Regions from separate parts of the Desulfofundulus luciae genome, predicted to be linked through region 2. Evidence: predicted binding sites of a transcription regulator. Region 2 holds the regulator's gene; the other holds the start of a gene.
What was found. The regulator Rex, encoded in region 2, represses fermentation and respiration genes when NADH is low (regulators of the CRP and FNR family bind a similar motif). The targets are predictions, from matches to a motif close to ATTGTTAANNNNTTAACAAT.
Positions count from the first base shown of each region.

Region 1: a site for Rex is predicted at 2,690-2,709, ahead of J2Z49_RS02805 (DUF47 domain-containing protein). Genes of this name have one in related genera too.

Region 1 is NZ_JAUSUX010000003.1:78,339-84,679, forward strand. It holds gene rph (ribonuclease PH) at 58-843, shown strand; gene J2Z49_RS02795 (XTP/dITP diphosphatase) at 809-1,417, shown strand; gene J2Z49_RS02800 (metallophosphoesterase) at 1,439-1,909, shown strand; gene J2Z49_RS02805 (DUF47 domain-containing protein) at 1,969-2,583, opposite strand; gene J2Z49_RS02810 (inorganic phosphate transporter) at 2,779-3,801, shown strand; tRNA gene J2Z49_RS02815 (tRNA-Gly) at 3,899-3,972, shown strand; gene J2Z49_RS02820 (ATP-binding protein) at 4,076-5,008, shown strand; tRNA gene J2Z49_RS02825 (tRNA-Arg) at 5,105-5,181, shown strand; gene J2Z49_RS02830 (hypothetical protein) at 5,258-5,710, opposite strand; gene J2Z49_RS02835 (thymidylate synthase family protein) at 5,838-6,341, opposite strand, start outside.
Region 2 is NZ_JAUSUX010000035.1:1,422-7,762, reverse strand. It holds gene ahbA (siroheme decarboxylase subunit alpha) at 1-322, shown strand, start outside; gene ahbB (siroheme decarboxylase subunit beta) at 315-791, shown strand; gene hemL (glutamate-1-semialdehyde 2,1-aminomutase) at 802-2,100, shown strand; gene J2Z49_RS13660 (redox-sensing transcriptional repressor Rex) at 2,343-2,984, shown strand; gene J2Z49_RS13655 (TIGR00725 family protein) at 3,037-3,507, shown strand; gene J2Z49_RS13650 (secondary thiamine-phosphate synthase enzyme YjbQ) at 3,521-3,919, shown strand; gene J2Z49_RS13645 (AAA family ATPase) at 3,932-4,921, opposite strand; gene J2Z49_RS13640 (hypothetical protein) at 5,050-6,123, shown strand; gene J2Z49_RS13635 (VWA domain-containing protein) at 6,142-6,341, shown strand, end outside.

The DNA of each region.
Region 1 (6,341 bases), on a different contig from region 2:
TGGAGCACAGGGCACGGTGGCTTTTCAAAAATAGAAAGATGTGCAGGAGGACGATTTATGGAAAGAGTAGACGGGAGAAAACCCGGTCAGATGAGGCCGGTAAAGATTACCAGGAATTTTAACAAGTATGCCGAGGGGTCGGTGCTGGTGGAAGTGGGGGATACCCGCGTCATTTGCACGGCCACGGTGGAGGAAAGGGTGCCTCCCTTCCGCCAGGATACGGGTATGGGCTGGGTGACTGCCGAGTACGGCATGCTGCCCCGGGCCACAGGCGTGCGCACCTCCCGGGACCTTACCCGGGGTAAGGGCCGCACCCAGGAAATCCAGCGGCTCATCGGCCGCTCCCTGCGCTCGGTGGTGGATTTTTCCGCCCTGGGAGAGCGGACCGTGATCCTGGACTGTGATGTGATCCAGGCCGACGGGGGTACCCGTACCGCTTCCATTACCGGTGCCTTTGTGGCCCTGGTGGATGCCCTGGCCCACCTGGTGGGCGAGGGGTTGATCCCTTATTTGCCCGTGAAAGATTTTGTGGCCGCTACCAGTGTGGGCCGGGTAAACGGAGAACTTGTTCTGGACCTGTGCTTTGCCGAGGACTCGGCCGCCGAAGTGGACATGAATGTGGTGATGACCGGCGAAGGCCGCCTGGTGGAGGTCCAGGGTACCGGGGAGGAAGCCTCCTTTACCCGGGAGGAATTGAACCGGATGCTGGACCTGGCGGCGGAAGGTATCCGGCTGCTGGTGGACTACCAGAAGGAAGTCCTGGGGCCCGCCCTGGTCAGCCAAATTGGACCCAAAGGGGAAGTGAGTGATGAAACTGGTACTGGCCACACGCAATCGGGGTAAGGTAAGGGAACTGAGCCATCTGCTCTCTCCGCTGGGTTACGAGGTGGTTTCCCTGGATCAATATCCCGGTGTGCCGGAAATAATTGAGGACGGTGCTACATTTAAAGATAATGCGGTAAAAAAGGCCACCGCGGTGGCCCGCTATACCGGCCAGTTGGCCCTGGCCGACGATTCGGGCCTGGAAGTGGATTATCTCGGCGGCGCCCCGGGGGTGCACTCGGCCCGCTTTGCCGGTGAGGGGCATGACGACCGGGCCAACAATGAAAAGCTCTTAAGGCTTTTAGCCGGTGTTCCCCCCGAAAAGCGTACCGCCCGCTTTCGTTGTGTGGTGGCCGTGGCCACCCCCGCCGGGCGGGTCTTTACCGCGGAAGGAACCTGTGAGGGAGTGATTGCAGATAGACCCCGGGGTGAAGGGGGTTTTGGTTATGATCCTCTCTTTTATGTACCCGCCTGCGGGAAAACCTTTGCCGAGCTGGACCCGGCGGTAAAAAACCGGATCAGCCATCGTGGCCGCGCCCTGGCCCTCATGCGGGAAATTCTGGCTGGCCTGCGCCGGGAACTGGACGCACGTTAAGCGGAAAGCAGGTGTTATTCAATGCGCATAGGTGTAGTCAGTGATACCCACGGGAAGGTGGACCGGGCCATAAAACTATTAAATCAGTTAGAACCGCTGGATTTAGTGCTCCATGCCGGGGATTATTACCATGATGGCCGGCTGCTGGCGGAGACGCTGGAAGTGACCGTACATGCCGTGGCCGGCAATTGCGATTTTCAAACGGGCGGTCCGGGGGAAGAGGTGCTGGAACTGGCGGGGAAAAAGGTATTTCTCACCCACGGCCATCTGTACCACGTGCATTTTTCCCTGCAGAAGCTCCTCTACCGGGCCCTGGAACTGCAGGTGGACGTGGTGGTTTTTGGGCACACCCACGTCCGTTACTGCCAGATGCACGAGGGCATTTTGTTTTTCAACCCGGGCAGCGTTTACGCCCCCCGGGAGGGACACGACCCTGGGTGCGGCCTCCTGGTAATTGATGGGCGGGAAATTAAGCCGAGTTTTTGCCCGTAAAGAAGAGGGTCATAAACATGCCCCCGGCGGTTCGACCGCCAGGGGGTTTTCTGCCGGTTCTAGCTGCGCATGATGATGCCTTCCAGAGCGTTAGCCACGTCTTCACAACAGTCCAGAATAGATTCCATCTTTTCGTAAATTTCCTTGAACTGGATGATCTTTTTCAGATCGCTATTTTCGTCAAAGAGGACCTGCAAACTTTCCCGGTAGAGCTGGTCCGCCTCTTTTTCCAGGTCGTTGATCCGGAAGGTGTGGCGGTGGATATCGGGCAATTTTTTGGCAGCCAGCAGTTGCACGGCCTCAACAATCTCATCCGTGCAGTTCTCCACTATCCGGGCGAAAAGGCGCATGTACGGGTCCGGTTCTTTAATGCGGTATATGTCCAGCAGGTCCGAGCAGGCTTCCATGCCGTCCAGCACGTCGTCCAGCTTTACCGTCAGCAACATGATGTCTTCCCGTTCCAGCGGGGTAATGAAAGTCTGGTTTAACGCTTTAAAAATGGTATGGGTATACTCGTCACCCCGGTCTTCCAGGAGCTTAATGTTTTCCGCGTAGGTTTCGGTGTCCTCCAGAAGCTCGACGTTTTCCCGGAAAAGCCTGGCGGCCTCCCTGAGGTTTTTCGCAATCAGGATAAAGTGTTCAAAAAAGACATCGGGCTTGCGTTTTAGAATCATAGGAAAATTGCCCCCAATTACTGTCCGTTGTTTGATCTCCTGAACCATTTTAAACGTTATGACGGTCAAAAGTCCAGAGGGATCGGTATGTAGGGACAAAAATTTTATTATTGCATTATTAACAATCTGCTAGATCGGTGTTAATATACAGAGGGAAAAGCCTGTCCAAACTTGTTAAAGAAAGGAGAAAGCCGGGTGCCTGACCCTCACCTCTTGCTGATCTTCGTGGTAATCGTCCTGGCACTGACCTTTGACTTTATCAACGGTTTTCATGATACGGCCAACGCCATCGCTACTTCCATTTCCACCAAGGCTCTGAGGCCCCGCACGGCCATCATCCTGGCTTCGGCGATGAACTTTGTGGGGGCCATGACCTTCACGGGCGTGGCCAAGACCATCGGCGGCAAAATTGCCGATCCCTTAAGTCTGAGCAACGGTCTGGTTATTGTGCTGGCGGCTCTTCTGGCGGCCAGTGCCTGGAACCTGATCACCTGGTACTACGGTCTGCCCAGCAGTTCCTCCCACGCCCTGATTGGTTCCTTAACCGGCGCAGTGATCGCCGCCGCCGGTTTCACAGCGGTTAATTTTCACGGTTTCATTAATATCCTGGAAGCCCTGATTTTTTCCCCGCTTGTAGCTGTAGGCATGGGTTTTGCCATTATGACCTTAATCAAAGTAGTTTTCCGTTACGCCGTTCCCCACCGGATTAACCGGCGATTCCGCATGCTCCAGGTCTTTACCGCTGCATTCCAGGCCTTTTCCCACGGCACCAACGATGCCCAGAAAACCATGGGCATCATTACCTTTGCCCTGGTAGCCGGCGGTTTTCAAAGCTCACTTCACGTTCCTTTTTGGGTCAAGCTATCCGCCGCCCTGGCCATGGCGCTGGGTACCTCGGTGGGCGGCTGGAGGATCATCAAAACCGTCGGCACGCGCATCATCAAGCTGGAGCCCGGCAGCGGGTTTTCCGCCGACTTGAGTTCGGCCCTGGTGATCCTGGGAGCCACGTTATTAAAACTCCCCGTGAGCACGACCCACGTGATTTCTTCTTCGGTCATCGGTGTCGGTACGGCCAGGCGTTTTTCCACGGTCAAGTGGGGAACGGCACAAAAGATCGTCCTGGCCTGGGTGGTGACGCTGCCGGTGACTGCCGCTCTGGCGGGGTTGTCCTATGGGTTGTGCACTGGTATCAGCCGGCTGGCATCCGTTATTTTCTAAGGGGCTTCGTTAATGCACAATGATAAATTTACTTTGACTTTCGGCGGTGTTTTAGTTATAATATACTTGCTGCCGACAACTTAAAAATTTTTTTCGAGCGGGTGTAGCTCAATGGTAGAGCACCGGCCTTCCAAGCCGGGTACGTGGGTTCGATTCCCATCACCCGCTCCAGTTTTTGATCATATGTTTTTTTGTTATGCCCGGCAGAATACCTTTCCGACTATGCCCATTCCCTCCCCTTTCACTTTTGCCAGAGGAAAGAGGGTGGTTGACAATGCGGCGCTGTGTGAAATGCAAAGGGGAGCCGGTAATCAATCTTAAGTCGACCAATGCAGCTTTCTGTAAAGAACATTTTATCGAGTATTTTTTAAGGCAGGTAACCAGGGCCATCAAAAAATATAAAATGCTTGCCGAGGGGCAACAGGTGCTGGTTGCCGTTTCAGGCGGGAAGGACAGCATGGCCCTGTGGGATGCCCTTTTGTCCCTGGGGTACAGGGCGGACGGGTTGCACGTAGACCTGGGCATAGGAGAATATTCCAAAGGTTCCCGGTTAATTTGTGAAAGGTTTGCCGCCGGCCGGAGGGCCAGGTTGTACGTGCTTTCCCTTGTGGACACATACGGCAGCAATATGCAGGAAATTGTCCGGCGTACCCGCCGGGTGAGCTGTTCCGTCTGCGGCACAGTTAAAAGGTACCTGATGAACTTGGTGGTACAGCAAAAGGGTTACCAGGTGGTGGCCACGGGGCACAATCTGGACGACGAAACGGCGGCTTTGCTTGGCAATTTATTTGGCTGGCAGGAAGGTTATCTGGCGCGCCAGTATCCCCACCTGCCATCTACCCATCCCCGTCTTCCCGCCCGCATCAAACCGCTGGTCCGGCTGGGAGAGCTGGAGACGGAAATGTACTGCCAGTTAAGAGGTATTGAATATCTGGCAGATGACTGTCCCCTGGCCAGGGGAGCAACCTCTCTAGCTTATAAGGAATTAATTAATTCTCTGGAAGAAAAAATGCCCGGTACCAGGCAAAGGTTTCTCTTCGGTTTCTGGGACAGGGGGCGCAGGAATTTTACCGATGATGTACCAGTGGAATTAAAAGACTGTTCCCTGTGCGGCCAGCCGACCACGGCCGGCACCTGCCTATTTTGCCGCCTGATGCAAAAGGCAGGTATCGATCCCATGATCCAGCCACAGGTACAGGAGATGTAAAAAGCTTGTCACAGGCTGTTGCTGTATAACACTTCGTATTGTATAATATAAGCACTGAGAATCAATAGGGGCTGCAGGTAACCTGCCCCCTATTATGTCCCAGTAGCTCAGCTGGATAGAGCAACGGACTTCTAATCCGTGGGTCGGGGGTTCGAATCCCTCCTGGGACGCCAGCAAAAAGACCGCCTTCAGGTTAAACTGTGAGGCGGTCTTTTTATTTATCATCTAAGTCCCGCAATAAACAAAGGATCACTGACCGGATATTTCCAGGCGCAGGAGCCTGATTTCCCGGTCGTGCTCTTCCAACTTGACAGAAGTTTCTATTTGCCTGCGTGCAATGTACTCAACCCTGTCCTCGATTTTGGCCAAGGAGTTCCTGATGCTGACGAAGTAGTCCATGTGAACCGCGCGGGCATCGAAGAGGGCGCGGATCTTGTCGATGATTTCGTTTTCGATGCGGGTTTCCATCCGTTCCATGCGCCCGGCGAGTTCCTGCTGGCCCTGCTCCAGGCCGCCGACACGCTTGGCGAGTTCCTGCTGGCCCTGCTCCAGGCCGCCGACACGCTTGACGAGTTCCTGCTGGCCCTGCTCCAGGCCGCCGATGCGTTGCTCCACGTTGCCGATACGTTGCTCCATATTACCGGCGCGTTGATTCAAGGCCTTTAATTCACCGAGTATTTCTTTCAGCAGTTGCTCGGACATGGATTATTCCCCTTTCGGTTATTTCCTTCGCGGGTGATCGGAGTGGCCCGCGAGGCAGTCCAGGGATAAATCTAAAAAGTCGGCAGGGCAATGAGCGAGGGGTATACCCACCTGCTGATTTTTTGTTTTAAAGGCCGACCCTGGCACGGGCGTAGGGTTCCATGTGGCCGCGCACATTGAGGCTCTTGGACATGACGATCATTTCCCCGTCTTCCAGGGGGATACCCGTTTTGGGGTGGGGGCCTATCTGCTCAACCAACCATTCTTTGAACAACTGCAGGCCGCCCATGTTAACCGGGAACCCGCCCCACAAATCCCAGGCCCGGAAGTAGACGTAAAAGTGCATCCGGTAAACGCCGGCCTTTCTATCCATGCGGATTTTGGTGTCAATCAGCCTGAGGCAGGGCAGGGATTTACCTCTGGCCAGATCGGACGGAGAAGCGATTTCTATGCACCCCTTCACGTGGTCAAATCCATAGGTGCGGTAGTAGCGAATCAGGTCGTCCACCTGCTCGCAGATGCGTTCGCCGTAAGTGTACGACTCGTTTTCCGCTTTGTACGGGTTCAGGATATAGGTGGCAAAGTACTCCTCGATCTTGTCCATCGTGGTAGGGGGAGCCGGAATACCCAG
Region 2 (6,341 bases):
GGTTATCCGGCGGCTGGGGGCCATCTTTGACTCCCGCCGGGTAGGTTACAGCGGCACCTTATGTGCTATGAAAGTACCGGCGGAGAGAATTGAGGAAGTGGCAGCCGTAATCAACAGCTTTCCGGGGGTAACCCATAATTATTTGCGAGATCACCCGTATAACATGTGGTTTACGCTGCTGGTAGAATCCCAGGTCAAGCTGGAAAACACTTTAGAGGAAATCAAAAGATGCACCGGCATAGCAGATATGCTCCATCTCCCGGCCTTAAGAATTTTTAAAATCAGGGTGAACTTTGACCTGGGGGAGGATGAGAATGCTTAGCCAGCTTGACAAAGAAATTATCCGCGCCCTGCAGGAAGGTCTTCCCCTGGTCAGCCGTCCCTTTTTGGCCCTGGCGGAAAAACTGGGTATTGGTGAGGAAGAGCTTTTGGCCAAGGTCCGGGATTTTGTCGACCGGGGGGTGATCCGGCGTTTTGGGGCGGCCGTGCGCCATCAGGATCTGGGTTATGTCTCCAATGCCATGGTGGTCTGGCAAGTCCCGGAGGAACGCATGGAAGAAGTGGGCCGGCTGATGGCCTCCTTTGATGAGGTTTCCCACTGTTACCAGCGTCCCGCCCGGCTGCCCGACTGGCCGTACAACTTGTTTACCGTGGTCCACGGACAGACGCCTCAGGATTGCCGGGAGATTGCCGCCCGGCTCTCCCGGGCCAGCGGGGTTGCTAACTACCGTCTGTTATTTAGTATAGCCGAATTAAAAAAGAGCAGTATGAAATACTTTGTGGAGAAATGAAGGTGGTATCTTGTCTTACGAAAGGTCTAAGGAACTATTCGCCCAGGCCCGCCGTTACATGCCCGGCGGCGTAAACAGCCCCGTAAGAGCCTTTAAAGCCGTTGGGGGACAACCCCTTTTCATCGCCCGGGGAAAGGGAGCGCTGATTTATGATGTGGACGGCAATGAATACATAGACTACGTGGGCTCCTGGGGACCGCTCATCCTGGGCCACCGGCACCCGGAAGTAACGGCGGCCCTGCAGGAATGCCTGGCAATCGGCACCAGTTTTGGTGCTCCCACCGAACTGGAAATTGAGCTGGCCAGGGCCATTGTAGAAGCACTACCGGCCGTGGAAATGGTGCGCCTGGTAAACTCGGGCACCGAAGCAACCATGAGCGCCCTGCGGCTGGCCCGGGCGTACACGAAGCGCAATAAAATTGTCAAGTTTGAGGGCTGTTACCATGGCCACGCCGACTTTTTGTTGATTAAAGCCGGTTCCGGGGCCCTTACCCTGGGGGTGCCCAGCAGCCCCGGGGTGCCGGCCAGCACGGCGGCGGACACCATTGCGGCCCCATATAACGACCTGGATACTTTAGAAGCAATCTTCGCCCGGGAAGGCGAGGATATTGCCGCCGTAATTGTGGAACCGGTAGCGGGTAACATGGGCGTAGTACCGCCCAGGGAAGGCTTTTTGGAGGGCCTCAGGGAAATCACCCGCCGTTACGGAGCATTATTGATCTTTGATGAAGTGATCACCGGCTTCAGGCTTTCTTACGGCGGCGCCCAGGAGCTGTACAATATCGATCCCGACCTGACCTGCCTGGGCAAAATCATCGGCGGCGGCCTGCCCGTGGGCGCCTATGGTGGAAAGCGGCACATCATGGAACAGGTGTCGCCGGAAGGTCCGGTTTACCAGGCAGGCACCCTTTCGGGCAATCCCCTGGCTGTAACCGCGGGCCTGGCCACTTTAAGGGTACTAAAACGGCCCGGCACTTACGAAGAACTGGAGCGTAAGTCCGCCCTTCTCGCCCGGGGATTGGCTGAAGCCGCCCAGGAAGCAGGCCTTGTGCTTTCCTTTAACCGGGTTGGTTCCATGCTCTGCACTTTCTTTACCGAAACACCGGTAGTGGATTATGCCACTGCCTGTACGGCCGATATCCGCCGCTTTGCTGCTTTCTTCCAGTCCATGCTGGAACAGGGGATTTACCTGGCTCCGTCCCAATTCGAGGCAACCTTTGTCAGCCTGGCTCATACCGACGAACAAATCCAGCGGACGGTGGAAGCAGCCCGGAAGGCCTTTGCCGCTGCCAGTAAAATAGAAAAATAAAAATAAAGATCACAGGGTTGGAGGAAAAGGGCGAATCTATGTTTGCAACCATTCCCCGGGGAGAAACTTCTTTTCGGGGCTTTTCTTTGCTTTCCGGGAAAAAGTCATTTGACAGACAGGGACACAAATGATATAAAATACCTAGCATGTGAATGTTATAACTTAAAAACCGGTCTTCTACCGGGGCCGGCATAAGGCCCCTTATTTGCATAGAATAACATCTAAGATAAGGAGGCGATTTGATGAAGACCCTGCGCGTCCCCGAAGCCACAGTAACCAGGCTATCGATATATTCCCGGTATCTTGAACGGCTCGACCGCAACGGAGTAACCACTGTCTCCTCCGGGGAAATCGCTGAAGGGGTAGGAGTAAGCCCGGCCCAGGTGCGCAAGGATCTGGCCTACTTTGGCGAATTTGGCACCCGGGGAGTTGGCTATAATGTCAAAGATCTCATGCGCTACACAAAAAAGATTCTGGGGCTGGATCAGGACTGGCCGTTGATTCTGGTAGGTGCCGGCAATCTAGGATATGCATTATGCACATACAAGGGATTTAACAGCCGGGGTTTTAAAATTGTGGGCGTCTTTGACAACGACCTGACCAAAATAGGCAAGAAAATTGCCGAACTTGAAGTGTTGCCCATGGAAAAAATGCCCGAGGTAATTCAGGAACACAAAGCCCGCATCGGCATTATCGCCGTACCTCCCCGGGCGGCTCAGGATGTGGCCGACTTTATGGTTAAAAACGGCCTGGAGGCCATTTTAAACTTTGCCCCGGTGGCCTTGAACCTGCCGGAAGGGATAGAGATCCGCAATGTGGACCTGTCCGTGAAACTGGAAATACTCACCTTTAATTTGGGCTTCAAGTCCGCCCAGCGCCTGTAAAACATCTTGAAAGGCCGTGCACCACGGCCTATTCTTTGGCCGGTGATAGAAAATGACCTGGTATATCGGTGTCATTGGTGGAGCCGAATGTACAGAGCAGGAACGGGAACTGGCCGAGGAAGTGGGCCGGGAAATCGCCCGGCGAGGTGCTATTTTAATTTGCGGCGGCCGGGGCGGGGTTATGGAAGCGGCTTCCCGGGGCGCCCGCCAGGCAGGAGGAATGGTGGTCGGCATTCTCCCGGGCCGTCACCGCGGGGAAGGCAATTCCTATTTAACGGTGGCCCTGCCTACCGGACTGGGAGACGCGCGAAACGCCATTATAGCCTGTGCCGCCGATGCCCTCGTTGCCATTGGTGGAGGTTACGGCACCCTCTCGGAAATTGGCCTGGCTCTAAAAATGAACAAGCCGGTAATTGGCCTGGGCACCTGGAAATTGGAGCGCCCTGGCCTGCCCGGTGGCATACGCCCAGCTACCAGTGCCCGGGAAGCAGTGGAGCTGGCTCTGCTTTTAATTTCTACTTGAAAGGGGAACGATGATGATCCATACTCTAACCGTTAGTACCACAGCCCGCTCCCAGCTTGTGGATATTACTTCTCAAGTAAGGAAAATTGTTCAGGCGGAAAAAATTACCGAAGGATGCTGCCACCTCTTTGTACCCCATACTACGGCCGGTATTACCATTAACGAGCACGCAGACCCGTCAGTTGCCCATGACATACTGTCCGGACTGGACAGACTGGTACCGCAGGAGGGAAACTACCGGCACCTTGAAGGAAACGCCGACGCCCATATCAAGGCCAGCCTCGTGGGCTCATCCCTGACCGTGCTGGTGACCGGCGGCCAGTTGGTCCTGGGTACCTGGCAGGGGATTTTCTTTTGCGAATTCGACGGACCCCGGCAGCGCAAAGTGCTGGTCAGGGTGGTAGCCGATTAGATTTCCCCGCATCTAAAAGTTGAAGCGGGACAGGTCCACACCCCCTGGCTCCTCTTCCGTTTCTTCGCCTGCCGCCACCGCACGGGGAATGGTACCCTGGGCGGCAGGAGCACCATCCTCCTCCCGGACCTCCGGCAGCAAATCCCCCAGTTTGGTCATGACTTTTTCCACGTCTTCCTGGTATTTCAGCAAGACATTAAGCGCCTCAGCCACCACCCGGAGCTCCAGTTGCTTTGCCTCCAGCAGCAGCATGGTGCGGGCAAAGTCCAGGGTTTCAGCTATGCTGGGGCTTTTTTTGAGGGGTAAACGACGCAGATTGTGAACGAAATCAACCACTTGGGCGGCCAGCCGTCCATCAATTCCGGGAACTTTTAAAGCAACAATGGCCCGCTCCTGTTCGGCAGTGGGATAGGGGATGTACAGGTGCAAACAGCGCCTTTTTAAGGCATCACTGAACTCCCGGCTGCTGTTGCTGGTGAGCAGAGTAAATGGGATATGCCTGGCCCGTATGGTACCCAGTTCGGGAATGGAAACCTGAAACTCGGAAAGGGCCTCTAAAAGAAAGCTTTCCAGTTCCTCATCGCTTTTGTCCACTTCATCCACCAAAAGGACCACCGGTTTTTCGGACAAAAAAGCTTTCAAAAGCGGTCGGGCCAGTAAAAATTCCGGTGTATAAATATCCTGGCGCAGTTCTTCCCATACCTGCTTACTTCCAGCAGCAACCTGGATGTAAAGTAGCTGTTTTTGATAATTCCACTCGTAAAGGGCTTTGGCTTCATCCAGACCGGGATAACATTGCAAGCGAACCAGCGGGGTATTTAATGCTCCGGCCAGGGCCTGGGCCAGGGCCGTCTTACCCACGCCTGCCGGTCCCTCCACCAGCAGCGGCTTGCCCAGGTGGGCAGCTAGGAAAAGGGTAGTGGCCACAGTACGATTACACAGATACTGCTGCCGCAAAAGGCCATCGGCTACAGTTTGCACACTGCGGAACAGGCGGTGCATACCTGCTTTATACCTCCGTAAAAACACCGGCAAAATGCGCCTTGACGAAACCATAGTAGAACCGACAAAATGAAAGTAAAAAACGCAGTCATAGGTACTAAAAAATTTTACATAACGGGTGGCAAAACGTGCGTATTGAGATTCTCACCCGCAATATGGACAAAAAGCCTGCCTTGCTAACTTTTCTGGCGGAACAACCGGGCCTATGGACCCGGGGGAATGAAATCTTTGTGGATGGTTTACAAATGACCGTAGGGCAAAGCTATATTTATATTACCACCGGGCAATGGGAATGGGGAGAGAAAATCGTCCCACGGCTTTTTTCCATTGTACCCCATGCCTACTCTTCCTCTTACTTCGAGCCGGTAACCGATCAAAAAATTCTGGTTACCGCCATAGCACGCCCGTTACCGGAAATTATGGAAAGGTTGACCCTGCTGGAGCATCTCGACCTGGAAGCGGAAGAGCTGGCCGGTCAATTCCAGGTACAATGGCAATCGCGGGACGTGGCAATCAGCTGCCCGGTTTCCCTGATGGTCCAGGGAGGGATAGCCACGGCTAAGATTAAATTTATCACCCACTTCCGGGACGCGGAGCACCATTGCCGGCAGCTCTTAAATAAAATTTCCCTTGCGGAAGTGCTGCGGGTATTCACCCCGGAAGTAACCGCACCCAGGGATGAACCCCTGGTAGGGGTGCTGGCCATATCAGCCCGAAAAGTTGTAACACCGGAGTGCTGTGCGGAATTTTTAAATCACTTTCAAGGTCAAACCCTTTATTTGGAGCAAGAGGATGCCCTGCGGGCCTTTTTTGATCCCGCCGGTCACCTCACTTTCCGCCAGACCGCCCAAAAAATAGACGCGGAGCTTTACCTGGAAAAACCTGAGGTACTGGCCCAAGAACTCCACCAGCAGTTGACTGCAATGCTTGGTTTTACCGAGTTAACCCTGCATCGGACTATAGATAAAATCAGCCTGGAACCTCATACCTTAATTAAAAACCTGGGATTTGCCAAAGACCACCGGTTTCATCTTTTTACCCGCCCGGGAACCTTCCTGGCCAGATATAACATCAAAGAAAGGCAAATGAGCCTCACCGCTTCAGTTAACCTGGCAGAGGAAGGGGCACTGGAGCGGGTGGTCCAGTTGTACCGGGCGATGGAAAGTTTCACTAACCGGGTAGTGGAAATGTCCGGGTACTAAGGAGTTCAGCCGGAAACCATGGTTGAGCATTTAATTGGCTTTATCCAATTGCTAAGGCAGGCCGGCATCCCCGTCTCCACGGGGGAAATGCTGGATCTTTTGCAGGCCCTCTCCCTCCTGGAACCCACCCGGGAAAACCTTCTCCTGGCCATGCAGGCCACCCTAATTAAGGAAACTGGACAGGAAAGGATCCTGGATAAACTCTTTCACTTATACTG